4 regions of the Streptomyces spororaveus genome follow, and region 3 is predicted to be linked to each of the others. Evidence: riboswitches for the same ligand, from Rfam matches in the RefSeq annotation. Region 3 holds a riboswitch; each other region holds the start of a gene.

Region 1 (7,510 bases), 1.2 Mb from region 3:
AGCAGCTGCTCGGCCTGATGAAGGGGCTGGTCCGCCTCGACCGGGCCGGCCGGATCGCCACCCCCGGCTCGGAGCAAGCCCCGGAACCCGACGGGCTCGCCACCGCGACCGCCGAGTCGATAGCCCGGCTCGCGCACGAGCCGTCGGGGCTCGGCGACGCCTTCGCCTCCGCGCTGGCGCTCGCCCACGTCCGCTGCGCCGCCGATCCCCACGCCTCCGACGTCGTCACGTGGGACGCGTGGGAGTCGTCGGTGCGGCTCGGCTCCGCGCTGTTCACCGGAGCCGGGCCGGAGCAGTGGTACCTGGGCGAGCAGGGCGCCGTGCAGTTGCCCGCCACGCCCGCGGCCCCGCCCGCGGACGCCCGCGCCTGGCTCGACGCCCTCTACGTCGCGCTCGTGTGCCGCGCGCACGACCGGGTCGCCCGGCTGTGCGGGGTCCCGCTGGAGACGCTCCGGCAGGACGACACCGTCGACGCCTACGTCCTGCATTGGATCGACACCCTGCAGACCTACCTCTCCGCGAGCGGCTCCGCCGACGCCGTCGTGGAGAAGCTGCTCGCCACCATGCAGTCGTCCCTGCCCGAGACGCTGACCCACTCGCCGGACGAGTTCGTCAACCGCGTCGACTTCCAGCCGGTCTCGCTCTTCCACCGCCTCTTCACGCGGGACCACGACGCCTTCGGCGAAGCGCTCGCCGAGGCCCTCGCGGAACACGGCGGCTACTGGGAAGGGTCCGCGGCGCCGCGCGCCCACGTGGCGCTCGGGCCGCTCGCCATGGCCTGCCTCGCCCACGACCAGGGTTTCCCGCTCGGCCCGGAACTGCCGCACCTTCCGGCGTACCTGGTCGACGGCAAGCGGATCGAGCACATCTCCTGACACACCGGCGGGGTGTCGGAGCGTGGGGTGATTGTCGGATTGGGTTAGGTTTGCCCCGATATTCGTTTCGGTATTCCGAGAGGGACGGTCATGGCGATCGATCTGGACAAGGTGCTCGACAAGGCGTGGGCCGACAAGCCGCTCGCCGAGGTGCTCGCGGCTCCCGTCGCCGCGCTGAAGGGTGTCAGCGACGAGGACGGCAAGCTGCTGCACCAGGCGTTCGGGGTCAAGACCGTCGCCGACTTCGGACAGCTGAAGTACGTCCGCTGGGCCCAGGCGCTCGTCGCGCTGAACCAGACCGTCAAGGCGTAGGTACGCGGTGCCGGGTCCGCGTGCTCGGGGTGCGCGGGCCCGAACGAGGGAAGCCGTCCCCCTCACCCCAGTGGCTGGGTGAGGGGGACGGCCTGTGCTCCGTTCCGTGAGGGCTACTCGGACTCGCCCTCCAGGTTGCCCTCCGTGTCCAGGTAGACCTGGCGCAGGGATTCGAGGATCTGCGGGTCCGGCTTCTCCCACATGCCGCGCGACTCGGCCTCCAGCAGGCGCTCCGCGATGCCGTGCAGGGCCCAGGGGTTGGCCTCCTCCAGGAAGGCGCGGTTCGTCGGGTCCAGGACGTACGTCTCGGTGAGCTTGTCGTACATCCAGTCCGCGACCACGCCCGTCGTGGCGTCGTAGCCGAAGAGGTAGTCCACCGTCGCCGCGAGCTCGAAGGCGCCCTTGTAGCCGTGGCGGCGCATCGCCTCGATCCACTTGGGGTTCACGACGCGGGCGCGGAAGACGCGCGAGGTCTCCTCGACCAGGGTGCGGGTCTTGACCGTCTCCGGGCGGGTGGAGTCGCCGATGTACGCCTCCGGGGCCGTGCCGCGCAGGGCGCGGACCGTGGCCACCATGCCGCCGTGGTACTGGAAGTAGTCGTCCGAGTCGGCGATGTCGTGCTCGCGCGTGTCGGTGTTCTTCGCCGCGACCGTGATGCGCTTGTAGGCCGTCTCCATCTCGTCCCGGGCGGGGCGTCCTTCGAGGCCGCGGCCGTACGCGTAACCGCCCCACACCGTGTAGACCTCCGCGAGGTCGGCGTCGGTGCGCCAGTCGCGGGAGTCGATCAGCTGGAGGATGCCGGCGCCGTAGGTGCCCGGGCGCGAGCCGAAGATACGGGTCGTCGCGCGCCGCTCGTCGCCGTGCTCGGCCAGGTCCGCCTGGGCGTGGGCCCGGATGTAGTTGTCCGAGGCGGGCTCGTCCAGCGAGGCCGCCAGCCGCACCGCGTCGTCGAGCAGGCCGATGACGTGCGGGAACGCGTCCCGGAAGAAGCCCGAGATACGGAGCGTCACATCGATGCGGGGGCGGCCGAGCTCCTCCAGCGGGATCGGCTCCAGGCCGGTGACGCGACGCGAGGCCTCGTCCCAGACCGGGCGGACACCGAGGAGGGAGAGGGCTTCCGCCACGTCGTCGCCCGACGTGCGCATCGCGCTGGTGCCCCAGAGGGACAGGCCGACCGAGGCCGGCCACGCGCCGTTGTCGGTGCGGTAGCGGGTGAGGAGCGATTCGGCCAGCGCCTGGCCCGTCTCCCACGCGAGGCGGGAGGGGACGGCCTTCGGGTCGACCGAGTAGAAGTTGCGGCCCGTCGGCAGGACGTTGACCAGACCGCGGAGCGGGGAGCCGGAGGGGCCCGCCGGGATGAAACGGCCGTCCAGGGCCGCGACCACGTGCGCGATCTCGTCCGTGGTGCCGGCCAGGCGCGGCACCACCTCGCGGGCCGCGAAGGACAGGACGGCCGCCACGTCCGCCGAGTGCCCGGCCGCGACCGAGGGCACGGCGTCGAGGGACCAGTTCGCGTCCTCCATCGCCTGGACCAGCGCGCGGGCCTGCTCCTCGACCGTGTCCGCGGACGTACGGGTGGCCTTGGACTCGTCCAGTCCGAGCGCCTCGCGCAGACCCGGCAGGGCCGTCGTACCACCCCAGATCTGGCGGGCGCGCAGGATCGCGAGGACCAGGTTGACCCGGGACTCGCCCGTCGGCGCGGCGCCCAGGACGTGCAGACCGTCACGGATCTGGGCGTCCTTGACCTCGCACAGCCAGCCGTCGACGTGCAGCAGGAAGTCGTCGAAGCCGTCGTCGTCCGGACGCTCCTCCAGACCCAGGTCGTGGTCGAGCTTGGCCGCCTGGATCAGGGTCCAGATCTGGGCCCGGATGGCCGGCAGCTTCGCCGGGTCCATGGCGGAGATCTGCGCGTACTCGTCCAGGTGCTGCTCCAGGCGCGCGATGTCGCCGTACGACTCCGCGCGCGCCATCGGCGGCACCAGGTGGTCGACCAGCGTGGCGTGCACGCGGCGCTTGGCCTGCGTGCCCTCGCCCGGGTCGTTCACCAGGAACGGGTAGATGAGGGGCAGGTCACCGAGCGCGGCGTCCGGGGCGCAGGCCGCGGACAGGCCCGCGTTCTTGCCCGGCAGCCATTCCAGGTTGCCGTGCTTGCCCAGGTGGATCATCGCGTCGGCGCCGAAGCCGCCGTCCTCGGCACGCGCCTGGATCCAGCGGTACGCGGCCAGGTAGTGGTGCGACGGCGGCAGGTCCGGGTCGTGGTAGATCGCGATCGGGTTCTCGCCGAAGCCGCGCGGCGGCTGGATCAGGATCAGCAGGTTCCCGCGGCGCAGGGCGGCGAGGACGATGTCGCCCTCCGGGTTCGCCGAGCGGTCCACGAACATGTTGCCCGGGGCCTCGCCCCAGTGCTCGGTCACGCTGTCGCGCAGCTCGGCCGGGAGCTCCGCGAACCACCGCTTGTAGTCGGCGGCCGGGATCCGGACCGGGTTGCGGGCCAGCTGCTCCTCGGTCAGCCAGTCCTGGTCGTGGCCGCCGGCCTCGATCAGGGCGCGGATCAGCTCGTCGCCGTCGCCGGAGACCAGACCGGGGATGTCCTCGGTCGGCCCGAAGTCGTAGCCGCCCGCGATGAGGGTGCGCAGCAGCTCCACGGCACTGGCGGGAGTGTCGAGGCCGACCGCGTTGCCGATGCGCGAGTGCTTGGTCGGGTACGCGGACAGGACCAGCGCGACCTTCTTGTCGCGGCGGTCGATGTGCCGCAGCCGGGCGTGCCGTACGGCGATCCCCGCGACCCGGGCGGCCCGCTCGGGGTCGGCCACGTAGGCGGGCAGGCCGTCCTCGTCGAGCTCCTTGAAGGAGAACGGGACGGTGATCAGACGGCCGTCGAACTCGGGCACCGCGACCTGCGTGGCGGCGTCCAGCGGGGACAGGCCCTCGTCGTTCTCCTCCCAGGCGGCACGCGACCCGGTCAGGCACAGGGCCTGCAGGATCGGCACGCCGAGACCCGCGAGCGCGCCCGCGTCCCAGGACTCGTCGTCGCCGCCCGCCGAGGCGGTGGCGGGCTTGGTGCCGCCGGCCGCAAGGACCGTGGTGACGACCGCGTCGGCCGATTCCAGCGCGGCGATCAGCTCCGGCTCGGGCGTGCGCAAGGAGGACACGTACAGCGGCAGCGCCTGGGCGCCGTGGCCCTCGATCGCCTCGCACAGGGCGTGTACGAAGGAGGTGTTGCCGCTCATCTGGTGGGCGCGGTAGTAGAGCACCGCGATCCGCGGGCCCTCGGCGCGCTGCGGGGTGCGCTCCAGCGGGCCCCAGGTGGGGGAGGCCGCCGGGGGCTCGAAGCCGTGGCCGGTGAGGAGCACGGTGTCGGAGAGGAACCGGGCCAGCTGGTCCAGGTTGGCGGGGCCGCCGTGGGCGAGGTAGCCGTGGGCCTCGGCCGCGATGCCGATGGGGACCGTGGAGGCCTCCATGAGCTGGGCGTCCGGAGCCTGTTCACCGGTCAGCACCACGACCGGGCGGGTCTGGCCGGGGGCCAGCAGCAGGTCGAGGCCGTCCTGCCAGGCGCGGAGGCCGCCGAGGAGGCGTACGACGACCAGGTCGACCCCGTCGAGGAGGCCGGGCAGGTCGTCGAGGGGGAGACGGGAGGGGTTCGCGAACCGGTACGGGACGGGGCCGTCCGCCGTGTTCGCTGCGCGGGCGCTGAGCAGATCGGTGTCGGACGTCGACAGCAGCAGGATCATGCGGCGGCAGGCCTTCCTCGGGGTTTCCGCGCCCCGGGCAGTGTGAGGACAGCGGGAGTTCCTGACTCACCCCGGTCGCCGGATCGCTCCGCGGGGTTCACAGTGGCGGGACCGCGCCGGAATCGCACCGGGCTTCCTCCCATGTCGCCGTCCTCGGCGACGGCGGGCCGTATGGTCCGCCGGAAGGTCATCTTAGGGGCGAGCGGCTCCCGCCGGGGTGGGTGGGGTGGCTGGTGGCTCCCGCCGGGGTGGCGGCCGGCTCCGAAGGGGTGGGGCGGGGCGGCTTGTGGGTGCGGCGCCGTTGCCGGGGCTCTGCCCCGGGCCCCGCGCCTCAAACGCCGGCGGGGGGGGGTGTACCGGGCGGCGGGGCGGGTGGGGCCGGGGGAGTGGCGTGCGCGGCGGCGGGGACGGAATCGCTGGTCGGGGTGGTGACGGACACAGGTCCGGGGGTCGCAATCGTGGGTATGCTCGCGGCCATGCCCCAGCCCCCCTCCGCCGCATCGCGGGACGAACCCGTCATACGGGAGCGCGGTGACGCCTGCCCGGGCGCGCTGCGGCTGCACGCGGCGGACGACGGGTTCCTGGCGCGGGTCCGGTTGCCGGGCGGGCTGCTCACCGTGCGGCAGGCCGAGGCGCTGGCGCTCGCCGCCGACCGGTTCGGTGACGGGCACCTGGAGCTGACCTCGCGCGGCAACGTGCAGCTGCGCGGGCTCGCCGACGGCTGCGGCGCCGGGCTCGCGGAGCTGCTGGACGGGGCCGGGCTGCTTCCCGCACCGAGTCATGAGCGGGTACGGAACATCGTGGCCACGCCCATGTCCGGCTTGGACGGCCCGGACGGACCGGACGGACCCCGGGATCCGGCCCGGCCCGACGCGCTGGCCTGGGCCATGGAGTTCGACCGGCTGCTGTGCGCGAGCCCCTGGGCGGCCGCGCTGTCCGGGCGGTTCCTGTTCGCCTTCGACGACGGGCGCGGGGACGTGGCCTCGCTCGGCCCCGACGTGACCGTGCTCGGCCGTCCCGAGGGCCGGGCGCTGGTCCGGCTGGGCCGCGCCGCCGACGCCGTGGAGCTCGCCGGACGGGACACCCCCCGGGCGGCCCTGTCGGCCGCCCGGTACTTCCTCGACGCCGTCGCTGCCGCGGGCACCCAGGCCTGGCGGGTCTCCGAACTCCCCGCCGAACACGCCCTGGAAACCGCCGAGTTCGTCCGGCGCCTCGGCGCCGCCGGGATCGCCGCCACGCCCGCCGGCGCCCCGCGCCGGCCGTACGCGGCCCCGCCCCGGCCGGGGCGGTCGGCCGGGCACGACGGCCGCGCCACCCTGTGCGTGCTGCCCCCGCTCGGCCGGCTCGGTTCCGCCCAGTGGCGGGTCCTGGTACGGGTCGCGGACGAGGACGGGAGCGGCCGGCTGCGCGTCACCCCGTGGCGCAGCGTCGTCCTGCCCTCGGTGGGCGGGAACGGGGCCGGCCGGATCGAGGACGCCGGGCTGGTCCTCGCCCCCGACAGCCCCTGGCAGTCCGTCACCGCCTGTACCGGGCGCCCCGGGTGCGCGAAGTCCCGCGCGGACGTACGCGCCGACGCGCGCGCCGTCGCCGACCTCGCGCGGGGTCCGCTGCCCGTGCACTGGTCCGGCTGCGAGCGCCGCTGCGGACACCCGCGCGGCACCGCCTGGGTGGACCTGGTCGCCACCGGCTCCGGATACCGGCTCGCCGCGCCCGGCCGCCCCGTACGCGACGACGTACGGCCCTCCGAACTTGCCGCGGCACTCGCGGACGCCCGCACCGACCCCGACGTAGTGAAGAAATGAGCGAGTACACCGTGTTTGAGTACGAGAAGGACGGCGCGGCCATCTACCGCCAGTCCTTTGCCACGATCCGCGCCGAGGCGGACCTCTCCGGGCTGCCCGACACGGTCGCCCAGGTCGCGGTGCGCATGATCCACGCCTGCGGAATGACCGACCTCCCGCAGGACCTCGGGTTCACGCCCGAGGTCGTGCTGCGCGCCCGCGCGGCGCTGGAGGCGGGCGCGCCGATCCTGTGCGACGTGCAGATGGTCGCCAGCGGTGTCACCCGTAAGCGGCTGCCCGCCGGCAACGACGTGATCTGCACGCTCTCCGACCCGGCCGTACCGGAGCTCGCCGCGAAGATGGGCACCACGCGCAGCGCCGCCGCCCTGGAGGTCTGGCGCGACCGCGGGCTGCTGGAGGGCTCGGTGATCGCCGTCGGCAACGCGCCGACCGCGCTGTTCCGGCTGCTGGAGATGATCGAGGAGGGCGCTCCGCGCCCCGCCGCCGTCATCGGGGTCCCCGTCGGCTTCATCGGCGCCGCCGAGTCCAAGGACGCCCTCGCCGCCCACCCCTCGGGGCTCGACCACCTGATCGTGCGCGGTCGGCGCGGTGGCAGCGCGATGGCCGCCGCCGCCGTCAACGCCATTGCGAGCGTGGCCGAATGAGCGCCCCCGAGGCACAGGCCAAGGGCCGTCTGTACGGGGTCGGGCTCGGCCCCGGCGACCCGTCGCTGATGACCCTGCGCGCCGTCGAGGTGATCGGCGAGGCGGACGTCGTCGCCTACCACAGCGCCCGCCACGGCCGTTCCATC
Region 2 (7,510 bases), 2.7 Mb from region 3:
TCGCCGGCGCCGTACTGGGCACGGAGGCTTCGCACCCGGTCCCCGCGCGTGGCTCAGCGGTGCGTGAAGCGGGGCGGGCGCTTGTCCACGAAGGCGGACATGCCCTCCTCCTGGTCGGCCGTGGCGAAGGCCGCGTGGAACAGCCGGCGTTCGAAGCGGACGCCCTCGGCGAGGGTGGTCTCGAAGGCCCGGTTCACGGCCTCCTTGGCCATCATCGCGACCGGCTTCGACATCCCGGCGACGGTCTCGGCGACCGCGAGGGCCTCGGACAGCAACTCGTCGGCCGGGACGATCCGGGAGACCAGGCCGGCCCGTTCGGCCTCGACCGCGTCCATGGTGCGGCCCGTCAGGCACAGTTCCATCGCCTTGGCCTTGCCGACGGCCCGGGTGAGCCGCTGGGAACCCCCGATCCCCGGGATCACCCCGAGCTTGATCTCGGGTTGCCCGAACCTCGCGGTGTCCGCGGCGAGCAGGATGTCGCACATCATGGCGAGCTCGCAGCCGCCGCCCAGGGCGTAGCCGGAGACCGCCGCGAGGGTGGGCGTACGGACCTGGCCGAGCCGGTCCCACGTCGTGAACCAGTCCGAGAGGTACATGTCCATGTAGCTGCGCGGCCGCATCTCCTTGATGTCGGCGCCGGCCGCGAAGGCCTTCGCGGAGCCGGTCAGCACGATGCAGCCGACCTCCGGGTCCCGGTCCAGTTCCTCCGCGGCGGCCACCACCTCGGTCATCACCCGGAGGTCGAGGGCGTTGAGGGCCTCCGGCCGGTGGAGGGTGAGGAGGGCCACCCGGCCCTTGCGCTCCAGCAGGACGGTTTCGTAGGTCATGCGGATGTTCCGTTCCGGGGTCGCAGGGTGTGGACGATCGCCGAGAAGTCGAGGCCGGCGCCCTCGCCCGCGGCGAAGTCGGCGTACAGCTCGGCGGCTTTCAGGCCCAGCGGAGCCTCCACCCCGCCGGCCCGCAGGGCGTTCGCCGCCAGGGCGAGGTCCTTGGCCATCAGGGGCGCGGCGAAGCCGGGCAGGTAGTCACGGTTGGCGGGGCTGCCCGGAACCGGTCCGGGCACGGGGCAGTTGACGGTGAGGGCCCAGCACTGGCCGGAGGCGGTGGACGCCACGTCGTAGAGGGCCTGGTGGTCCAGGCCGAGGCTCTCGGCGAGGACGAAGGCCTCGCTCACACCGATCATCGAGACGGCGAGGATCATGTTGTTGCAGATCTTCGCGGCCTGCCCGGCGCCCGCCGCCCCGCAGTGCACGGCCTTCCTGCCCATCGCCCCGAGCAGCGGCTGCGCCGCCGCGAACTCCTCGGCGCCGCCGCCCGCCATGAAGGTGAGGCTCGCCGCCCGCGCGCCGACCACCCCGCCCGAGACGGGCGCGTCGAGGGACCGGTGACCGGCCGCCCCGGCGGCCTCGTGCGCCGCCCGCGCGTCGGCCACGTCGATGGTCGAGCAGTCGACGAACAGGGTGCCGGGCCGCGCGGCGCCGAGCAGGCCGCCCTCCCCGTACAGGGCGAGGACGTGTCCGCCCGCCGGCAGCATGGTGATCACCACGTCGGCGTCGGCGGCCGCGGCGGCGGCCGAGACCGCCGGCTCCACCCCCGTCGCCGCGGCAGCGGCCAGCAGCTCGGGCACCAGGTCGAAGCCGAGGACGCGGTGTCCGGCCCCGACGAGGTTGGCCGCCATCGGGCCACCCATGTGGCCCAGTCCGACGAACGCCACGGTCGTGCTCACCAGGGCACCTCCTGAGTCGATTCCGCATGGGTCAGCCCCAGTTCGCGCGCGCCGAGCGGGGCGAAGAACCGTTCCACGTCCACCGGGCCCACCTCCGCCAGGGAGGGCGGCGACCACCGCGGGCTGCGGTCCTTGTCGACGACCTGCGCGCGGATCCCCTCGACCAGGTCGGGGGAGGACAGCGCCGCGCAGGAGATCCGGTACTCCTGCTCCAGAGCCCTTTCCAGCGGGCCGAGTTCGCGTACCCGGCGCAGGGCGGCCAGGGTCACCTTGAGCGCCGTGGGGGACTTGGCCCCGAGCGTGGCCGCGGCTTTCTCCGCCGCCGGGACGCCGCTGCGGAGCAGGCGCTCCACGATGTCCTCCACCGTGTCGGCCGCGTAGCAGTGGTCGATCCACTCGCGGTCACCGGCGAGCGCGCCACCGGGTGCGGTCCCGACGTACCGTTCCAGCACCTCGTGTACGGAGGCCCGCGCCAGGTCCGCGGCCAGCCGCGGCAGCAGTTCCGAGGGCACGAAATGATCGGCGAGGCCGCAGATCAGCGCGTCCGCCGCCCCGGCCGGGGCACCCGTCAGGGCGAGGTGGGTGCCCAGTTCCCCGGGCGCCAGCGCCAGCAGGTACGTGCCGCCGACGTCGGGGACGAAGCCGATGCCGGTCTCGGGCATGGCCACGCGGGAGCGTTCGGTGACGATCCGCACGGTGCCGTGGGCCGAGATCCCGACGCCGCCGCCCATGACGATGCCGTCCATGAGGGCGACGTACGGCTTGGGGTAGCGGGCGATGCGGGCGTTGAGCCGGTACTCGTCGCGCCAGAAGGCTGCCGAGGCCGTGCCGCCCGTGCGGGCGTCCTCGTAGATCGCGCGGATGTCGCCGCCCGCGCACAGGCCGCGTTCGCCGGCGCCCTCGACGACGACGGCCGCGACGGCCGGGTCGTGCTGCCAGCCGGCGAGCGCCTCGTCGATGCGCAGCACCATGGGACGGGTGAGGGCGTTGAGCGCCTGGGGGCGGTTGAGGGTGATGTACGCGGTGTGGCCCTCGGTCCGCAGGAGTACGTGGTCCTGGTCCCGGTCGTGGTCCCCGGGGTTTCCGTGGTTCATCGCGGGGCCTCCGTGAGCCCGCGGGCGACGATGATGCGCATGACCTCGTTGGTGCCTTCCAGGATCTGGTGGACCCGAAGGTCACGGACGATCTTCTCGATGCCGTACTCGCTCACGTAGCCGTAGCCCCCGTGGAGCTGGAGGGCCCGGTCGGCGACCGCGTAGCCGGTGTCCGTGGCGAACCGCTTGGCCATCGCGCACAGCTGCGGGGCCAGCGGGTCGCCCCGGTCCAGCGCGTCGGCGGCCTGGCGGACCAGGGCGCGGGCCGCGGCCAGCTCGGTGGCCATGTCCGCGAGCCGGAACTGCAGGGCCTGGGCGTCCAGCAGCCGGTTCCCGAAGGCCTGCCGGTCGGCCAGGTACGCGAGGCTGCGGTCCAGGGCGCTCTGCGCACCGCCCAGCGAGCAGGCGGCGATGCCGAGGCGGCCACCGTTGAGGCCGTTCATGGCGATGCGGAAGCCGTCGCCCTCCGCGCCGAGCCGCCGGTCGGCGGGGACGCGGACCCCGTCGAGGATCACCTGGCGGGTGGGCTGGGCGTTCCAGCCCATCTTGCGTTCGTTCGGGCCGAAGGAGACCCCGGGGTCCGCGCGTTCGACGACGAACGCGGAGATGCCGCCCGGGCCCTCCCCGCCCGTGCGCGCCATCACGATGTAGACCTCGGAGGCGCCGGCGCCGGAGATGAACTGCTTGACCCCGGTCAGCACATAGCCGTCGTCGGTGCGCTCGGCCCGGGTGCGCAGCCCGGCCGCGTCGGACCCGGCGCCGGGTTCGGTCAGGCAGTAGCTGCCGAGCGACCGGGCGGAGCACAGGCCGGGGAGCCAGCGGGACCGCTGGTCCGCGTCCCCGTACCGGTCGATCATCCAGCCGACCATGTTGTGGATGGAGAGGTACCCGGCGATGGAGGGGCAGCCGGTGGCGAGGGCCTCGAAGACGAGGACGCCGTCGCCGCGGCCGAGGGCGGAACCGCCGTGCTCCTCGCGGACGTAGACGCCGCCGAGCCCGAGCTCCGCCGCCCGCCGGATCACGTCCAGCGGGAAGTGCTTGTCCTGGTCCCAGGTGACGGCGTACGGGCCGAGCTGCTCCTGGGCGAAGTCGAGGGTGACCTCGGCGAGGGCGAGCTGATCGGGGGTGAGGGTCGTGGTCACCGGCTCAACCCATCGTCGGAAGGGTGAAGCTCGCGCCCTCCTTCGCCCCGGAGGGCCAGCGCGAGGTGACGGTCTTGGTACGGGTGCAGAAGCGGATGGCGTCGGGGCCGTGCTGGTTCAGGTCGCCGAAGCCGGACCGCTTCCAGCCGCCGAAGGTGTGGTAGGCGACGGGGACGGGGATGGGCACGTTGACGCCGACCATGCCGGCGCCCACCCGGCGGGTGAAGTCGCGTGCCGTGTCGCCGTCGCGGGTGAAGATCGCGACGCCGTTGCCGTACGGGTGCTCGGTGGGCAGGCGCAGGGCCTCCTCGTAGTCGGCGGCCCGTACGACGGACAGCACCGGGCCGAAGATCTCCTCGCGGTAGATCCGCATCTGCGGGGTCACCCGGTCGAAGAGGGTGGCTCCGGCGAAGAAGCCGTCGCCGTGCCCGGGCAGGGTGAACCCTCGGCCGTCCACAACGAGTTCGGCGCCTTCGGTGGCCCCGATGCCGACGTAGCGGTTCACCCGGTCGAGGGCGTCGCGGCTGACCAGGGGCCCGAAATCGGCCTCGGGGTCGTCGGAGCGGCCCACGCGCAGAGTGGCGATGCGCTCGGCCAGCTTGGCCACCAGCGCGTTCGCGGTCTCCTCGCCGACGGGAACGGCGACGGCGATGGCCATGCAGCGCTCGCCCGCGGAGCCGTAGCCGGCACCGATGAGGGCCTCCACGGCCTGGTCGAGGTCGGCGTCGGGCATCACGACCATGTGGTTCTTGGCGCCGCCGAAGCACTGGGCGCGCTTGCCGTGGGCCGCGGCGGCGGCGTAGACGTGCGCGGCGACCTGGGTGGAGCCGACGAAGCCGAGGGCCTGGACGCGGGGGTCTTCGAGGAGGGTGTCGACGGCCTCCCTGCCGCCGTTGACCACATTGAGCACGCCGGGCGGCAGGCCGGCCTCCAGGAACAGCTCGGCGAGGCGCAGCGGTACGGACGGGTCGCGTTCGGAGGGCTTCAGGATGAAGGAGTTGCCGCAGGCCAGGGCGGGTGCGGCCTGCCACAGAGGGATCATCGCGGGGAAGTTGAAGGGGGTGATCCCGGCGATCACACCCAGCGGGGAGCGCAGGGAGTGCACATCGATCCCGGTGCCCGCGTTGTCGGTGAACTCGCCCTTCAGCAGGTGCGGGACACCGGCCGCGAACTCGACCACCTCCAGGCCCCGTTGCAGGTCGCCGTGGGCATCGGCGACGGTCTTGCCGTGCTCGGACGACAACAGCCGGGCGAGGGAGTCCCGTTCGTCCTCGACCAGCTGGAGGAAGCGCAGCAGCACGCGTGCGCGGCGCTGCGGGTTCCACTGCCCCCAGTCGGCCTGCGCCTGTTCGGCGTCGGCGATGGCGGCCTCGGTGTCGGCCCGCCCCGCGAGCGGGACCCGGGCCTGTACGGCGCCGGTGTTGGGGTCGTACACGTCGGAAAAGAGACCGGAGGTTCCTGTGGTGTGCTTGCCGCCGATGAAATGGGTGAGTTCACGGACCATGGATGCCTGCTCTCGTCAGGTGGGATCCGGGGATGGCACGGCGGGCCGGCGAACGGCACCCGATCGGGTGCGCCGCTGGGGAAGGCCGTGGGACTGGGCCGAAAGGGACGACCTATGAGCGCGCGAACGTGTGCGCGCGCTCCGCCGGATCACCAGGGTCGTGGGTACAAACCGGTGCCATGCGTGTCTGCTCCATCCTCGTGGACAACACGGAACATCCGCGGCCGGTATCCTGACTCCCGGATCCCCGCGTGCCGCCCGCCTTCCCGACAGACCTCGTCAGTGGCGTGTGGATGGCAGCACACTCCCCGGTCACAGTGGCGGGACCGTGCCGGTTTCTCACCGGCTTCCCTGCACCGCGGACCTTGTGCCACGAACATATAGTTGGACGTCCTAGTAAGTCCAGAGCCGCCGCGCGCCCTCTGTGCGACGGTGCCTGACGCCGGCTCAGCCCCGGGCCGGGGCAGGGTTCCCGGTCACCGGGTACGGGACGAAGGTGCTGCTGTTCTCGTCCACGGCCAGCGCCCGGCCGAGCGGCGGCACGGCGCGCTGCGGGCAGTCGAGCCGTTCGCACAGGCGGCAGCCCATGCCGATGGGCGTGGCGGCCGCCGTGTTGCCGAGGTCGAGCCCGTCGGCGTAGACGAGCCGCGAGGCGTGCCGGATCTCGCAGCCGAGCCCGATCGCGAAGGTCTTGCCGGGCTCGCCCCAGCCGCCGCGGTGGCGGGTGACGGCCCGGGCGGTCCACAGGTACCGCTGCCCGTCGGGCATGGCCGCCACCTGGACGTGGATACGGCCGGGCGCGGCGAACGCCTCGTAGACGTTCCAGAGCGGGCAGGTGCCGCCGGCCCGGGAGAAGTGGAACGCGGTCGCCGACTGCCGCTTGGACATGTTCCCGGCCCGGTCCACCCGCACGAAGGAGAAAGGCACCCCGCGCAGCCTGGGCCGTTGCAGGGTGCTCAGCCGGTGGCAGACCGTCTCGTAGCCGATCCCGAAGTGGTCGGTGAGCCGCTCGATGTCGTAGCGGAACTCCTCGGCGGCCGCGTGGAAGGCGCGGTACGGGAGGATGAGCGCGCCCGCGAAGTGGTTGGCGATGCCGATCCGCGCGAGGGCGTGGACGGGGGAGCCGGGCGCGAAGTCCTCGGCCGCCAGCCGGTCCAGCTCGGCCCCGTACTCGACGAGCGCCAGCTGGGTGGCCATCCGGAACGCCTGCTGTCCCGGCCGGAGCCGGTTCGACAGGTGCAGCACGCGGGCGGCGGGGTCGTAGTGGTGCAGCCGGTCGGAGTCCGTGGCCGTCCTGATCCCGTGCCGCTCGGAGAGCCGGCGGGTCAGCGCACGGACGACGTCCCCCGGGCGGATGCCGATCTCGACGGCGAGGTCTTCGGCGGCGAGATCGGTGTCGTGGAGGTAGTTCTGCCGGCGGTAGAAGAACTCGCGGATCTCCTCGTGGGGCGAGCGCGGGCTGTCGGCGGCCACGTCCCTGCCGTCGGCCGCGTCGGCGAGGCGTTCGGCCAGGAGCTGGGCGCGGCGGCCCAGGTCCAGCAGGACCGAGGCGACGGCGGGCATCCGGGTGGCCAGTTCGGCCAGGTCGGAGGGGGAGACGCGGGCCTGCGCCACCTCGTTCGCGAGCGCCTCGCGCAGGTCGGCGACCAGCCGGCTGGTGTCGCGCTCCGAGAAGAACCCCGGATCCACCCCGAAGGCCTCGGTGAGCCGCAGCAGGACCGGAACGGTGAGCGGCCGGGAGTCGTGCTCCATCTGGTTGAGGTAACTGGGGGAGATGGCGAGCACCCGGGCCAGGTCGGCCTGGGTCATCCGCCGCTCCTCACGAAGCCGCCGCAGCCGCGCTCCCGCGTACGTCTTGCCCACCGCACTCCCTCGCCGTCTGCCGGGCCGGAACGAGCCGCCAGGATACGGGGATCTTCACGACCTCCGGGCTTCGCAACCTTGGCAATTGTCGCCCCGAAGATTCGCAGAGCTTGGCAGATGTACCTCCTTGATGGCACCCGGTGTCACTGCCAGAGTCGGTGCTGCGGCCCGCCGGACACGG
Region 3 (7,510 bases):
ACTCACCGCGGCGGGTCTGGATTCCGGCGGTGGGCAGGTCAAGGAACCGGTGGCCTGATGAGCGTACGCAGCGCGCTGGCGAAGGCGCGGTTCTACGTACGGGAGTTCTCCGGGGAGGCCGCGTACGACCGCTACGTGGCCCACGCCCGCTCCCACGACCCGGATGCGGAGGTCCTCACCCGCCGCGCCTTCGAACGGGCCCGTACGGACGCCCGCGAGGCGGACCCCCGCGAGGGCTTCCGCTGCTGCTGACGCACGTGAAGGGCCCCGCCGCGTCCTGCGGCGGGGCCCTTCGGCGTTGCTCAGCGCACCCAGTCCTTGAGGGGCTCGGTCGGGAGGGTGATGCCGACGGGGTCAGGGAGATGAACGTCCTTGCCGAAGGGAACGGTGCGGACTGTCTCGTACCGCCGCCCGTCGGGCTCGCTGTGAACAGAGACCTCACAGCTGTCCCTGTCGATCAAGAGGTAGACCGGAATACCGGTCTCGGCGAAAGCCCGAGGCTTCTCGATGCGGTCGCGCCGGTCGGTGTCGGAATCGTAGGAGGTGACCTCGACGACCATCAGGACAGGGTCCGGGGCGACCCATTCGCCTTGCGCCTTCATGAAGCCACTCGGCGCCAGAACGCCGTCAGGCCTGGCGCGCCCTTCGCGATACTGCTGCACTCGCAATCCCTGCTCGCCATACAGGAACAGGTCGGGCCGGTGCTGGATGCAGATGCGCAAGAGCCACTCGATGATCAGTCCGTGGTCCCCGTCCGGCACTGCCTTGACCCCCAGCTTCCCGTCGATGAATTCCAACCGCAGCCCCTCCACTTCTCTGGCGCCTATACGCGCGAGGGTCTCGAACTCCTCGGTCAGCATGTGGGGGCGGTCGGTCATCACGGTCATGCCTCGCTCACCTTCCTCGACGGTGCTGTCTCCGACGATAGCGCCGCCCGCCGGGGCCGTCCTGCACACTCGACCGCATGGACATGGTGATCAGGGCGGCGCTGCCCGCCGAGTACGCGGAGCTGGGTGAGATCACGGCGCGGGCCTATCTCACGGACGGGCATCTGGACTTCAACGAGGCCGACCCCTACCTGGACGTGCTGCGCGACGTGGCCGGCCGCGCCGCCCGGGCCGAGGTGCTCGTCGCCGTGCGGGAGGAACGGCTGTTGGGCGGTGTGACCTTCGCCGCTCCCGGCAGCCCGCTCGCCGACATCGCGGCTCCCGACGAGGCGGAGTTCCGGATGCTCGCGGTGGCTCACGAGGCGCGCGGCCAGGGCGCCGGCGAGGCTCTGGTGCGGGCCTGCGTCGAGCGGGCGCGGTCCCTGGAGGGCGTGACCGGCCTCGTCCTGTCCACCCAGCGCAGCATGGCCGGAGCCCATCGGATCTACGCGCGCCTGGGCTTCGTACGCACTCCGGAGCGGGACTGGGCGCCGATCGAGGGCCTGACACTCCTCACTTACCGACTCAAGCTGTAGCCACGCCGACACTACATGTGGGGGTTACCGCACAGGGCCGCCCCCACATGTATGCTCATGCCTGCTGTCGCCGCAGGGGAATCCGGTGCGAATCCGGAACTGTCCCGCAACGGTATGAAGTGTCCGGCTACCGGACGCCAAGTCCGATGACCTGCCGACAGCGCGCCCGGCTCGACCGATCCGGGTGCCGATTCGTCCGGGCCTCGCGGTTGGGCCGGTGGACGCCATGCGGGGTACGCGTTCTCGTCGCGCCCGCATGCGCCCGCTCGCGCCCCGCCCCGCCGATGACCCGGGCCGAGCGAGGGAGAGCTCCCGCCGTGACCATCGCGCCTTCCGCACCGCGCGCCGAGTCCACTTCTGGCGACAACACCGAGGGCCCGGGGGCCACGCTGCTGCGTACCCTCACCGAACTTACGGCGGACCTCCCCGACACCGACCCCGGCCGGGTCGCGGCCTCCGCGCTGCGCGGCCGCAGCTCCGCCGCCGACGACGCCGAGCTGCGCGGGCTGGCCACGGAGGCCGCCGCCGGTCTGATCTCCGAGGACCCGGCCTACTCCCGGCTCGCCGCCCGCCTGCTGACGCTGGCCGTGCGCGACGAGGCCGCGAGCCAGGGCTCGACCTCCTTCTCGGCCTCCGTCGAGGTCGGTCACCGCGAGGGCCTCATCGCCGACCGTACGGCCGAGTTCGTGCGCGCCCACGCGAGCCGCCTCGACTCGCTCGTCGAACTGACCCTCTCCGAGGGTGCCGACGACCGCTTCGGCTTCTTCGGCCTGCGCACCCTGCACAGCCGCTACCTGCTGCGCCACCCGATCACCCGTCAGGTCATCGAGACCCCTCAGTACTTCATGCTGCGCGTGGCCTGCGGTCTCGCCGCCGACGACAGCGTCCAGGCCGTGGAGGAAGTGGCCTCGCTGTACCGGCTGATGAGCCGGCTGGACTACCTGCCGTCCTCCCCGACGCTCTTCAACTCCGGCACCCGGCACCCGCAGATGTCCTCCTGCTACCTGCTGGACTCCCCGCTGGACGAGCTCGACTCGATCTACGACCGCTACCACCAGGTCGCCCGCCTCTCCAAGCACGCCGGCGGCATCGGCCTCTCGTACTCCCGCATCCGCGCCCGCGGTTCGCTGATCCGCGGCACCAACGGCCACTCCAACGGCATCGTGCCGTTCCTGAAGACCCTCGACGCCTCCGTCGCCGCCGTGAACCAGGGTGGCCGCCGCAAGGGCGCCGCCGCCGTCTACCTGGAGACCTGGCACGCGGACATCGAGGAGTTCCTGGAGCTCCGCGACAACACCGGTGAGGACCAGCGCCGTACCCACAACCTGAACCTCGCCCACTGGGTGCCGGACGAGTTCATGCGCCGCGTGAACGCCGACGCCGACTGGTCGCTGTTCTCCCCGGCCGACGTGCCCGAGCTGGTCGACCTGTGGGGCGACGACTTCGACGCCGCCTACCGCAAGGCGGAGGCGGACGGCCTGGCCCGCAAGACCATGCCCGCCCGCGACCTGTACGGCCGGATGATGCGCACCCTCGCGCAGACCGGCCAGGGCTGGATGACCTTCAAGGACGCCTCCAACCGCACGGCGAACCAGACCGCCGAGCCGGGCACCGTCGTGCACTCCTCGAACCTGTGCACCGAGATCATCGAGGTCACCAACGACGGCGAGACGGCCGTCTGCAACCTCGGCTCGGTCAACCTGGGCGCCTTCGTCCTCACGGAGACCGGCGAGATCGACTGGGAGCGCCTGGACGAGACCGTCCGCACGGCCGTGACCTTCCTCGACCGCGTGGTGGACATCAACTTCTACCCGACCGAGCAGGCCGGCCGCTCCAACGCCCGCTGGCGTCCGGTGGGCCTGGGCGCGATGGGCCTCCAGGACGTCTTCTTCAAGCTGAAGCTGCCCTTCGACTCCCCCGAGGCGCGGGCACTGTCCACCAAGCTCTCCGAGCGCATCATGCTGGCCGCCTACGAGGCCTCCTGCGACCTCGCCGAGCGCAGCGGCCCGCTCCCGGCCTGGGAGCAGACCCGTACCGCCCGCGGTGTCCTGCACCCGGACCACTACGACGTCGAGCTGAACTGGCCGGAGCGCTGGGACGCGCTGCGCGCCCGCGTCGCGAAGTCCGGCATGCGCAACTCGCTGCTGCTGGCCATCGCGCCGACGGCGACGATCGCCTCGATCGCGGGCGTGTACGAGTGCATCGAGCCGCAGGTCTCCAACCTGTTCAAGCGGGAGACCCTGTCGGGTGAGTTCCTCCAGGTGAACGGCTACCTGGTGGAGGAGCTGAAGCGGCTCGGCGTGTGGGACGCCCAGACCCGCGAGGCGCTGCGCGACTCCTCCGGCTCGGTCCAGGGCTTCGGCTGGATCCCGGCCGAGGTCCGCGAGCTGTACCGCACGGCGTGGGAGATCCCGCAGCGCGGTCTGATCGACATGGCGGCGGCCCGTACGCCGTTCCTGGACCAGTCGCAGTCGCTGAACCTGTTCCTGGAGACGCCCACCATCGGCAAGCTGTCGTCGATGTACGCGTACGCCTGGAAGCAGGGCCTGAAGACCACGTACTACCTGCGCTCGCGCCCGGCGACGAAGATCGCCCGTGCCGCGCAGGCGGCCACCCCCGTCGAGCTGCCGCAGGCGGTCGCCGACGCCGAGGCGCTGGCCTGCTCCCTTGAGAACCCCGAGTCCTGCGAGGCCTGCCAGTAATGAGCTCCAACGACAACAAGAACCTCCTGGACCCGGGCTTCGAGCTCACGCTCCGCCCGATGCGCTACCCGGACTTCTACGAGCGCTACCGGGACGCGATCAAGAACACCTGGACCGTCGAGGAGGTCGACCTCCACTCGGACGTCGCCGACCTGGCGAAGCTGACGCCCTCCGAGCAGCACATGATCGGCCGGCTGGTCGCGTTCTTCGCGACGGGCGACTCGATCGTCTCGAACAACCTGGTGCTGACGCTCTACAAGCACATCAACTCCCCGGAGGCGCGCCTGTACCTGTCGCGCCAGCTGTTCGAGGAGGCCGTGCACGTCCAGTTCTATCTGACGCTGCTCGACACCTACCTGCCCGACCCGGACGACCGCGCGGCCGCCTTCGACGCGGTCGAGGAGATCCCGTCGATCCGCGAGAAGGCGCAGTTCTGCTTCAAGTGGATGGACTCGGTCGAGAAGATCGACCGGCTGGAGACGGCCGCCGACCGGCGCCGTTTCCTGCTGAACCTGATCTGCTTCGCCGCGTGCATCGAAGGCCTGTTCTTCTACGGTGCCTTCGCGTACGTGTACTGGTTCCGCTCGCGCGGTCTGCTGCACGGCCTGGCCACCGGCACCAACTGGGTGTTCCGCGACGAGACCATGCACATGAACTTCGCGTTCGAGGTCGTGGACACGGTCCGCAAGGAGGAGCCGGAGCTCTTCGACGACGCCCTCCAGCAGCAGGTCACCGACATGCTGAAGGAAGCGGTGGAGGCGGAGCTGCAGTTCGGCCGCGACCTGTGCGGCGACGGCCTGCCGGGCATGAACACCGAGTCGATGCGCGAGTACCTGGAGTGCGTCGCGGACCAGCGTCTGGTCCGGCTGGGCTTCCCGCCGGTGTACGGCTCGCAGAACCCGTTCTCCTTCATGGAGCTGCAGGGTGTCCAGGAGCTGACGAACTTCTTCGAGCGCCGTCCGTCGGCCTACCAGGTCGCGGTCGAGGGCACGGTCGACCTGGACGAGGACTTCTAGAAGTCCCAGGAGTTCCAGCAGTACCAGAGGAGTGACCGGGGAGCCGGGATGCGGGAGGGTCCGTGTCCCGGCTTCTCGCGTTCCCCGGTGCGTCAGTGGGCGATGGGGCCCCAGTACCGCCGGGCGGCGGGCCGCAGGGCGCGCCGGCGCGGGGTGGGCGGGAGGCCGCCCGCGCGCTGGCGGGGGAGCCACACCAGCCGGGTCGCGACGGCCCGGATCTGCTGGTCGATCCGCCGGTCGCGCAGGATCCCGTACAGGCTGGGCGCAAGGACGAGGGCGGCGAGGGCGAGGACGGCGAGGTAATTCACGAAGGTGGTCATACGTCCACTGTCCGCCTGATCGCCCATGATCGACAGTGGCAGTACTGTCATGGAAGACCGAATTACTGCCACACTGGGGTCATGCTGAACAACGTGGCCGTGGCCCTCGTCGACGGAGTCGCCCCCTTCGAGCTGGGGATCTTCTGCGAGGTGTTCGGAATCGATCGCAGTGACATGGGCGTACCGGTGTACGACTTCGCCGTGTGCGCGGCGGAGGACGGGCCGCTGACCGTGGGCGGCGGCGCCTTCGGGATCACCCCGGCACACGGGCTGGAGCGGCTGGAGGAGGCCGACCTGATCTGCCTGCCCGCCGCCGGCGACGCCGGTGCGCGCAGCTATCCGGAGCCCCTCCTCGCGGCCCTGCGCCGGGGCGTGGAGCGGGGAGCGCGGGTCCTCAGCGTATGCAGCGGGGCCTACGTCCTCGGCGCCGCCGGGCTGCTGGACGGCCGCCGGTGCACCACGCACTGGATGCACGCCGAGGCCCTCGCCCGCCGTTTCCCGCGGGCGGTCGTCGACCCGGACGTGCTCTACGTCGACGAGGGCGCGGTGATCACCGCCGCCGGCACGGCCTCGGGCATCGACGCGTGCCTGCACGTGGTCCGCCAGGAGCACGGGGCCGAGGTGGCCAACGTCATCGCGCGCCGGATGGTCGTACCGCCGCACCGGGACGGCGGGCAGGCCCAGTTCATCCAGCGGCCGCTGCCGCGCACGCCCTGCGACACCGTGGGCGAGGTCATCGAGTGGATGGCCCGCCACCTGGGCGAGGAGATCACCGTCGAGCAGCTCGCGGAGCGCGCGCACATGTCCCCGCGGACCTTCGCCCGCCGCTTCCTCCAGGAGACCGGCACCACCCCGTACAAGTGGGTGCTGCGCCAGCGGGTGCTGCTCGCCCAGGAGCTGCTGGAGTCGACGGGCGAGACGGTGGACGCGATCGCCGGCCGCTGCGGCTTCGGCAACGCGGCCGCCCTGCGCCACCACTTCCTGCGGACCCTGGGCACCACGCCGAATTCGTTCCGGCGCGCCTTCCGGGGCCCGCAGGCCGCATAGGCCGTCGCCGGCCTCCGGGTGATCAGGCGTTCGGGACCGTCTCGTAGCGCGGGGTGCCCTCGTCCATCTGCCGCAGGGCGTCCTTGCGGTCCCGCTTCGAGAGGCGGTCGATGTAGAGGTAGCCGTACAGGTGGTCGGTCTCGTGCTGCAGGCAGCGGGCGAAGTAGCCGGTGCCGCGCACCTTGATCGGGTTGCCCTGCGCGTCCTGGCCGGTGACCTCGGCGTAGTCCGGGCGGGCCAGCGCGGCGTACGCGGTGGGCACGGACAGGCAGCCCTCGTTGGAGTCGTCGAGCACGCGGCCGGCGGCCGGCAGCTCCACCAGCTTCGGGTTGACGACGACACCGGTGTGCCGCTTGCCGTCGTCGTCCGGGCAGTCGTAGACGAAGACCTTGGCGTCCACGCCGATCTGGTTCGCGGCCAGGCCCACGCCCTCGGCCGCCTTCTGGCTGGCGAACATGTCGTCGATCAGCTGCGCCAGCTCGTCGCCGAACTCGGTGACGTCCTTGCACTCCCGGTGCAGGACCGGGTTGCCGACCACCGTGATCGGACGGGCCGTGCCGCGCTGACGGTGGGCGAGCTCGCGCGCCTCACAGTCCTCGGTGTCCACGACGTACCCGTCGTTCACGCTCTCGACAACCTCGTTCTCCTGCTGCGACATGTCCGCCGTACGCCTTCCGTAAGTCCGGTCACCGATGGTCGTGGTGGCCACCGATGTGCCCGTACAGCCTACGGCCCCGGGTCAGCAGACTTCTTCGAGATCCCGCCACTCGCGGGTACCGGGACTGTCCGCGACCCAGCCGTCGAGGAGTCCGCGCACCAGACCGGCCGGAGCCGCGATCCCGCATTCGCGCTCGGGGACCCACAGGGAGCCCGAGCCGGCCGTACGGTGCCCGAGCGGTCCGGGATGCCCCGGCTCGCTGTGGTCGTGCGGATCGAGGTGCTGCTCGCCGTCGCCCTCGTCGC
Region 4 (7,510 bases), 4.0 Mb from region 3:
ACGGGCTCGGCCTGCGCCGCTACGACCTGTCGTGCGGCACGTCGGTCTACGGTCACACGGGCACCGTGCAGGGCTTCTACACCTACGCCTTCTCCACCCGCGACGGACGCCGCTCGCTCTCCGCGATGGCGAACACCTCGAACAAGGGGGAGGCGAACACGGCCCTCGGCGGGACCCTCGAAGCGGCGTTCTGCGGCAAGCCGGCCGCGAAGGCCACGACGCGCGGATTCGGGTTCGCACCGGCCGAGGCGGACCTGCCGGAGCACAACGCGCGCTGACGTCACTCCGCGGTCCCGGGCGGGGCGCACCCCACGGGGCGCGCCCCGCCCACTCATGTGACGAGACATCAGGTCAACCGTCCCGGACTATTGACTCCGTCGACGGCAGTCGGGATTCTCGTCCCACTGTTTGTGTGGTTCATGACAAGTCACGCCTGTGGCCGTGACCCGTCATGCCCCGAACGGCCGGCCCCCCGACCACGCCATCCGGCTGACCTTAAGACGTGAGTGATGACCATTTCCCGACACACGCACCACAGGCGTAGGCCCCTGGCGGTCCTGTCATTGCTCCTCGCCGTGGTGGCCATGGTGCTCGGCCCCGTACCCGCTTCCGCCGCCGACCCCGGCTGGTGGAACCCGGTCGCGCGGCCCGCACCCGACTCCGACATCAACGTCACCGGCGAGCCCTTCAAGGGGACCGATGCCCAGGGGCGGGTCCGGGGCTTCGTCGACGCGCACGACCATCTGATGTCCAACGAGGGCTTCGGCGGCCGTCTCATCTGCGGCAAGCCGTTCTCCGAGGCCGGGGTGGCCGACGCGCTCAAGGACTGCCCCGAGCACTACCCCGACGGCACCCTCGCGATCTTCGACTTCATCACCAAGGGCGGTGACGGCAAGCACGACCCGAACGGCTGGCCGACCTTCAAGGACTGGCCCGCCCACGACTCGCTGACCCACCAGCAGAACTACTACGCCTGGGTCGAACGGGCCTGGCGCGGCGGTCAGCGCGTGCTCGTGAACGACCTCGTCACCAACGGCGTCATCTGCTCGGTCTACTTCTTCAAGGACCGCAGCTGCGACGAGATGACCGCCATCCGCCTCGAAGCGCAGAAGACCTACGACATGCAGGCCTACATCGACAAGATGTACGGCGGCCCCGGCAAGGGCTGGTTCCGCATCGTCACCGACTCCGCGCAGGCCCGCGACGTCGTCCAGCAGGGCAAGCTCGCCGTGGTCCTCGGGGTCGAGACCTCCGAGCCCTTCGGCTGCAAGCAGATCCTGGACATCGCCCAGTGCAGCAAGGCGGACATCGACCGGGGCCTGGACGAGCTGTACCGCCTCGGGGTCCGCAGCATGTTCCTGTGCCACAAGTTCGACAACGCGCTGTGCGGTGTCCGCTTCGACGAGGGCGCCCTCGGTACGGCCATCAACGTCGGCCAGTTCCTGTCGACCGGCACTTTCTGGAAGACGGAGAAGTGCACCGGCCCGCAGCACGACAACCCCATCGGCCTGGCGGCGGCCGCACCGGCGGTGCAGAGCAAACTCCCCGCGGGGGTGGCGGTCCCCTCCTACGCCTCCGACGCCCAGTGCAATACGCGCGGACTCACGGAGCTCGGCGAGTACGCGGTGCGCGGCATGATGAAGCGCAAGATGATGCTTGAGGTCGACCACATGAGCGTGAAGGCCGCGGGCCGGTCCTTCGACATCCTGGAGTCCGAGGCGTACCCCGGTGTGATCTCCTCGCACAGCTGGATGGACATGGACTGGACCGAGCGGGTCTACAAGCTCGGCGGCTTCATCGCCTCGTACATGAGCGGCGCCGAGGGATTCAGCGCCGAGGCGAAGCGGACGGACGCGCTGCGCGACAAGTACAACGTCGGCTACGGGTACGGCACCGACATGAACGGTGTCGGCGGCTGGCCCGGACCGCGCGGGGCGGACACCCCGAACCCGGTGCGCTACCCCTTCCGCAGTACCGACGGCGGGTCCGTCATCGACAAGCAGACCACCGGTTCGCGGACGTGGGACCTCAACACCGACGGGGCGTCGCACTACGGTCTGGTCCCCGACTGGATCGAGGACATCCGCATCGTCGGCGGCCAGGGCGTGGTGGACGACCTCTTCAAGGGCGCCGAGTCCTACCTGACCACCTGGGGGAACTCCGAGAAGCACAAGTCCACGGTGAATCTCGCCACGGGCTCCCCGGCCTCGGCGTCGAGCTCGGAGTGGTGGAACCCGTTCGTGAACTACTCACCGGGCCGGGCCGTGGACGGGGACTCGGGCTCCCGCTGGGCGAGCGAGTGGAACGACAACCAGTGGCTGCACATCGACCTCGGGTCCGCGAACCGGGTGGGACGCGTCACCCTCGACTGGGAGGCCGCGTACGGGAAGGCGTACCGCATCGAGGTCTCCACGGACGACACCAACTGGCAGACCGTGTGGTCCACGACCGCGAGTGACGGCGGCCTCGACACGGCCCGCTTCTCCGGGGTCCCGGCCCGCTACATCCGCGTCCAGGGACTCCAGCGCGGCACCAAGTGGGGGTACTCGCTCCACGAGGTCGGCGTCTTCAGCAGCTGATCCCGCCGAAAGCGAGTCCAGGGGCCGGGGCCGGCCGGATCTGCCGATCCGGCCGGCCCCGGCCGCCTTCGCCCCTCCCCCGGCCCTGCACCGCGCGCCACGCACCACGCACCGCAGCACGAACCGAAAGGAACGCCCATGGCACGGATGCCCTCGGCCGACCGGCGCCGGCAGCTGACCGAGGCCGCGATCCGCGCGATGACCCGCGACGGCGTCGCCGGGACGACGACCAGGTCGATCGCCGCCGAAGCGGGCGTGTCCCTGAGCGTCTTCCACTACTGCTTCGACTCCAAGCAGGCCCTGCTCGAATCCGTCATCGCGGCGATCACCGACCACAGCGTCACGCTGGTACGGGAGGCGATCCAGCCGAAGGCCACCCTCCGGGAGACCGTCCGGGCGGGCTTCCAGGCGTACTGGGACCATGTGTCCGCCCACCCGGGCGAACACATGCTCACCTACGAACTCACCCAGTACGCCCTGCGCAGGCCCGGCTTCGAGCACCTGGCGCGGCGGCAGTACGAGCGCTACTGCGACACCTACACCGAACTGATCGAGCAGCTACGGCACCACATGGCCTTCGAGCTCCGCGTGCCCGTGGGCGTACTGGCCCGCTATCTGGCCGCCATGACCGACGGGCTGACGCTGAACCACCTCGTCCTCGGCGACGCCGAGATCTCGGCGGACATCCTCGACATGATCACCGACCATGTCGCGGGCCTCGTCGGAGACGGCCACGCACCCGAGGACACCCCCTAGACCTCGGCGCGGACCTGGCGGGCCGCCTCGACCAGGTTCTCCAGGGAGGCCCTGGTCTCCTGCCAGCCCCGGGTCTTGAGGCCGCAGTCGGGGTTGACCCACAGCCGCTCGGCCGGGATGGCCGCCAGCCCCTTGCGCAGCAGCGCGGCCGCCTCGGCCACGGAGGGGATCCGCGGCGAGTGGATGTCCCAGACGCCGGGGCCGACCTCACGCGGGTAGCCGGCGCCCGAGAGTTCACCGGCGACCTGCATGTGGGAACGGGCGGCCTCCAGGCTGATGACGTCGGCGTCGAGGTCCTCGATGGCCTCCACGATGTCGCCGAACTCGGCGTAGCACATGTGGGTGTGGATCTGGGTGTCCGGGCGGACTCCGCCGGTGGTCAGACGGAAGGACTCGGTGGCCCAGGCGAGGTAGGCGGCGTGGTCGGCGGCCCGCAGCGGGAGCGTTTCGCGCAGGGCGGGTTCGTCGACCTGGATGACCGGGGTGCCGGCCGCCTCCAGGTCGCCCACCTCGTCGCGCAGGGCGAGCGCCACCTGGCGGGCGGTGTCGGCGAGGGGCTGGTCGTCGCGGACGAAGGACCAGGCCAGCATGGTGACCGGGCCGGTCAGCATGCCCTTGACCGGCCTGGACGTCTGCGACTGCGCGTACGTGGTCCAGCGCACGGTCATCGGGTCGGGACGGGAGATGTCGCCGGCCAGGACCGGGGGCCGGACGTAGCGGGTGCCGTAGGACTGGACCCAGCCGTGCTGGGTGGCCAGGTAGCCGGTGAGCCGCTCCGCGAAGTACTGGACCATGTCGTTGCGTTCGGGCTCGCCGTGCACCAGGACATCAATGCCGGCCTTCTCCTGGAAGGCCAGGACCTCCCGGATCTCGGCCCGGATGCGGTCCTCGTAGCCGGCGGTGTCGATGCGTCCGGCGCGCAGGTCGGCGCGGGCCGTGCGCAGTTCGTCGGTCTGCGGGAACGATCCGATCGTGGTCGTCGGCAGCGCCGGGAGGCCCAGGTGCGCCCGCTGGGCGGCGGTCCGCTCGGCGTACGGCTGGGGGCGACGCCCGTCCGCGTCGGTGACGGCGGCGGTGCGGGCCCGGACCGCGGGGTCGTGGGTGAGGGCGGATCCGGCGCGGGAGGCCAGGTCGGCCCGGTTGGCGGCGAGTTCGGCGGCGATGGCGTCCGTGCCCCGGGCCAGGCCCCGGGCGAGCGTGGCGACCTCCGCGGTCTTCTGACGGGCGAAGGCGAGCCAGCGCCGGACCTGCGGGTCGATGTCCCGTTCGGCGGTGGCGTCCAGCGGAACGTGGAGCAGGGAGCAGGAGGCGGCCACGTCCACCTGGTCGGCGAGTCCCAGGAGGGTGCCGAGGGTGGTGAGGGACTTCTCGTGGTCGTTGATCCAGATGTTGCGGCCGCTCACGACACCGGCGACCAGGCGCTTGCCGGGCAGGCCCCCGACGGCGGCGAGGTCGGCGAGGTGTGCGGCCGCGGCCCCGGTGAAGTCCAGGGCGAGCCCGTCGACGGGCGCCTTGGCCAGGACGGGCAGGGCCTCGCCGAGCCGGTCGAAGTAGGAGGCGACGAGCAACTTGGGGCGGTCGCCCGATCCGCCGAGCTCCCGGTACGCGCGGGCGGTGGCGCTCAGCTCGGCCGGGGTCCGGTCCTGTACCAGGGCGGGCTCGTCCAGTTGCACCCACTCGGCTCCGGCTGCGCGCAGGTCGGCCAGGACCCGGGCGTAGACGGGCAGCAGCCGGTCGAGCAGCGCCAGCGGGTGGAAGCCGGCGGCCACGCCCGGGGCGGGCTTGGCCAGCAGCAGGTAGGTGACGGGCCCGACCAGGACCGGGCGGGCGGTGTGCCCCAGCCGGAGTGCCTCCGTCAGCTCGGCGACCTGCCGGGTCGAGTCGGCGGTGAAGACCGTGTCCGGGCCGAGTTCCGGCACCAGGTAGTGGTAGTTGGTGTCGAACCACTTGGTCATCTCCAGCGGCGCCACGTCCTGGGTGCCGCGGGCCATCGCGAAGTACCCGTCGAGGGGGTCGGCCGCGACGGCGGCGCGGTGCCGCTCGGGGACGGCGCCGACCATCACGCTGGTGTCCAGCACATGGTCGTAGTACGAGAAGTCACCGGTCGGCACCTCGGTGATACCGGCGTCGGCCAGCTGCTGCCAGTTGGTCCGGCGCAGGTCGCGGGCGGTTTCCCGGAGGGCGTCGGCGGTGCGGCGGCCCTTCCAGTAGCCCTCGACGGCCTTCTTCAGTTCGCGGTTCTGGCCCTGGCGGGGGTAGCCGTACACGGTGGCCACGGTGGGCCGGCCGGCGGCGGGGGTCGTGCTGGTCACGGAACTCTCCTTCGCGAGCGTTCTCCTGTGGACCCGGTGAGGGGCCGAGGGCGCGAAGGGATGACGAACCGGGCGGATCCCGACCGGGTACGGGCGCGTGCGGCTGCACGTGCTCGCGGTCGTCCGCCTGATGTGTCGCCGACCCGCCCACGAGGTCACCGGGATTTCCGTGCGCGATCGGCCGCGCACGGGCAACGGGCAGGTCTTCGGACTCGCGGGCGCGTCCCGTCGTACGGATGCCGTACGAGACTCCTACTGGCCGTCGCTTCCCAGACCCGGCCGGGCCCAGTGCGTATGACGGCGGTCGTTCCCGCTCACCGCTGCGGGGCAGTCCCGGATTCCCACCGGGTTCCCTCTTACGACGCATCCCGCCTGGCGGACGGGGCGAACCAGCTGCCCGGCCAGAGTAGACGGCGACGCCCGGTGGCGCGCGGAGTTGTCCGCATTCCGGATGGCGGGGCGAGACGCACGGGGGCGAAATCCGGCCATTGAGTGAATTGCATCACTGAGGCGCGAGTTGTGTCCGGCTTGTCCGTTTACCGGATCAAACTGCCCGGTCAGAGCAGTACGTTGCAGCTCCCTGCATCGAGATCGCTCGATGACCACCGGAAGACCGAGGAAGTATGGCTGTACCGGTCCCGCGCGCCGCACTCGTCTGCGCCCTGGCACTCTGCTCGCTGACCGCCTGCTCGGCGGAGCAAGACACCGAAGGCATGAACTACACCGGGGACTACAGCAGCCACCAGCCGCTCTCCGTCGTCGGGTACCCCTCCACCGGATCGCTGGGCATCGCCCAGGAGGTGGTGTGGCGGATCGCCGACGGCGACGTCGACAGGCTGGCGTCACTGGTGTCCGACAAACAGGGCGAGGACATCCCCGAGAAGACCGCCGAGAACTGGGTCGCCGCGTTCCGCAAGGGCGCCGGCGGGAAGGTCACCGCGGAGTTCTACGACGAGGGGTCGTACCGGCAGACCGTCGTGCTCTACCTGCATGAAACCGGCCAGATCAAGGAGCTCTACGTCCGGGCCGTGATGCTGGACGGCAAGGAGGTCTGGCGGGTGGGGATGGCCGAGCCGGGCCCCGCCGAAGCCACCGCCGTGGAGCCCTGGATACCGAAGACGCCGGGCGAGCTCGGTTCGAAGGTCGTGCGATGAGCGCCCGCCCGAGGGCCGCCCTCCTCGTACGCGCCGGCCTGGTGTCGGTGCTGGCCTGGGGCACTCTCACCGCGTGCGCCGCCGACGAGGAGGAGCTGCGGTACGCGACCGACTACGCGAACCACGAGCCGCTCGGCGTGGTCGGGTACCCCACCTCCGCGTCCCTCCGGATCACCCAGCAGCTGATCTGGCGGCTCGCCGACGGCAAGACCGACGGGGTGGAGGCCCTCGCCGCCGACCCCGACGACGCGAAGGGGGACGTGGAGCGGACCGCCCGGAACTGGATCCGGGCCTTCCACGAGGGCGCCAAGGGGAAGGTGACCGCGGAGTTCTACGACGAGGGGTCCGTGCGGCAGCTCGTCGTCGTGTACTTCCACGACACGGGCCAGACCAAGTCGTTCGTGGTCCGCCTCACCGGACGCACCGGGGAGGACGGCTGGCGCGTGACCATGCGCGAGCCGGATCCGAAGCAGGCCTCGGCGACCCTCGACTGGGTGCCGAGGACTCCCGGGGGCCTCGGCTCGAAAACGGCACGATGACCCGGTGACGCGATGACCCGGTGACGGGATGACCCGGTCCGCCGTCGTCGCCAGGTGAAGGGCGCCGTCCCGTGGATCGCTCCACCGGACGGCGCCCTTCGTGCCCGCGGCAGGCGGAACGGCGACGACGGGACCGGTCGGCTCAGGACCGGTCCAGCAGCGTGGTCAGG

Evidence for each region. Region 3 has a riboswitch for cobalamin ahead of Sspor_RS16325 (ribonucleoside-diphosphate reductase subunit alpha). Riboswitches for the same ligand answer to the same signal wherever they lie in the genome.
Region 1: another riboswitch for cobalamin. It lies ahead of cobN (cobaltochelatase subunit CobN); the one in region 3 lies ahead of Sspor_RS16325 (ribonucleoside-diphosphate reductase subunit alpha).
Region 2: another riboswitch for cobalamin. It lies ahead of Sspor_RS04775 (CoA-acylating methylmalonate-semialdehyde dehydrogenase); the one in region 3 lies ahead of Sspor_RS16325 (ribonucleoside-diphosphate reductase subunit alpha).
Region 4: another riboswitch for cobalamin. It lies ahead of metE (5-methyltetrahydropteroyltriglutamate--homocysteine S-methyltransferase); the one in region 3 lies ahead of Sspor_RS16325 (ribonucleoside-diphosphate reductase subunit alpha).

The regions. Positions count from the first base shown of each region.
Region 1 covers NZ_BNED01000005.1:1,984,402-1,991,911, reverse strand. The annotation lists gene Sspor_RS11685 (immunity 49 family protein) at 1-875, shown strand, start outside; gene Sspor_RS11680 (hypothetical protein) at 966-1,187, shown strand; gene cobN (cobaltochelatase subunit CobN) at 1,301-4,918, opposite strand; cobalamin riboswitch at 4,961-5,092, opposite strand; gene Sspor_RS11670 (ferredoxin-like domain-containing protein) at 5,395-6,720, shown strand; gene Sspor_RS11665 (precorrin-8X methylmutase) at 6,717-7,364, shown strand; gene Sspor_RS11660 (precorrin-2 C(20)-methyltransferase) at 7,361-7,510, shown strand, end outside.
Region 2 covers NZ_BNED01000005.1:455,509-463,018, reverse strand. The annotation lists gene Sspor_RS04795 (enoyl-CoA hydratase) at 54-827, opposite strand; gene mmsB (3-hydroxyisobutyrate dehydrogenase) at 824-1,726, opposite strand; gene Sspor_RS04785 (enoyl-CoA hydratase/isomerase family protein) at 1,723-2,820, opposite strand; gene Sspor_RS04780 (acyl-CoA dehydrogenase family protein) at 2,817-3,962, opposite strand; gene Sspor_RS04775 (CoA-acylating methylmalonate-semialdehyde dehydrogenase) at 3,967-5,466, opposite strand; cobalamin riboswitch at 5,672-5,842, opposite strand; gene Sspor_RS04770 (short-chain fatty acyl-CoA regulator family protein) at 5,914-7,329, opposite strand.
Region 3 covers NZ_BNED01000005.1:3,162,005-3,169,514, forward strand. The annotation lists gene Sspor_RS16305 (carbon starvation CstA family protein) at 1-58, shown strand, start outside; gene Sspor_RS16310 (YbdD/YjiX family protein) at 58-252, shown strand; gene Sspor_RS16315 (Uma2 family endonuclease) at 303-887, opposite strand; gene Sspor_RS16320 (GNAT family N-acetyltransferase) at 965-1,462, shown strand; cobalamin riboswitch at 1,514-1,635, shown strand; gene Sspor_RS16325 (ribonucleoside-diphosphate reductase subunit alpha) at 1,780-4,164, shown strand; gene Sspor_RS16330 (ribonucleotide-diphosphate reductase subunit beta) at 4,164-5,180, shown strand; gene Sspor_RS16335 (hypothetical protein) at 5,273-5,500, opposite strand; gene Sspor_RS16340 (helix-turn-helix domain-containing protein) at 5,582-6,547, shown strand; gene def (peptide deformylase) at 6,570-7,205, opposite strand; gene Sspor_RS16350 (tetratricopeptide repeat protein) at 7,287-7,510, opposite strand, start outside.
Region 4 covers NZ_BNED01000005.1:7,146,367-7,153,876, reverse strand. The annotation lists gene Sspor_RS34850 (serine hydrolase domain-containing protein) at 1-278, shown strand, start outside; gene Sspor_RS34845 (galactose-binding domain-containing protein) at 510-2,579, shown strand; gene Sspor_RS34840 (TetR/AcrR family transcriptional regulator) at 2,718-3,335, shown strand; gene metE (5-methyltetrahydropteroyltriglutamate--homocysteine S-methyltransferase) at 3,332-5,647, opposite strand; cobalamin riboswitch at 5,828-6,056, opposite strand; gene Sspor_RS34830 (hypothetical protein) at 6,271-6,801, shown strand; gene Sspor_RS34825 (hypothetical protein) at 6,798-7,340, shown strand; gene Sspor_RS34820 (FAD-dependent oxidoreductase) at 7,483-7,510, opposite strand, start outside.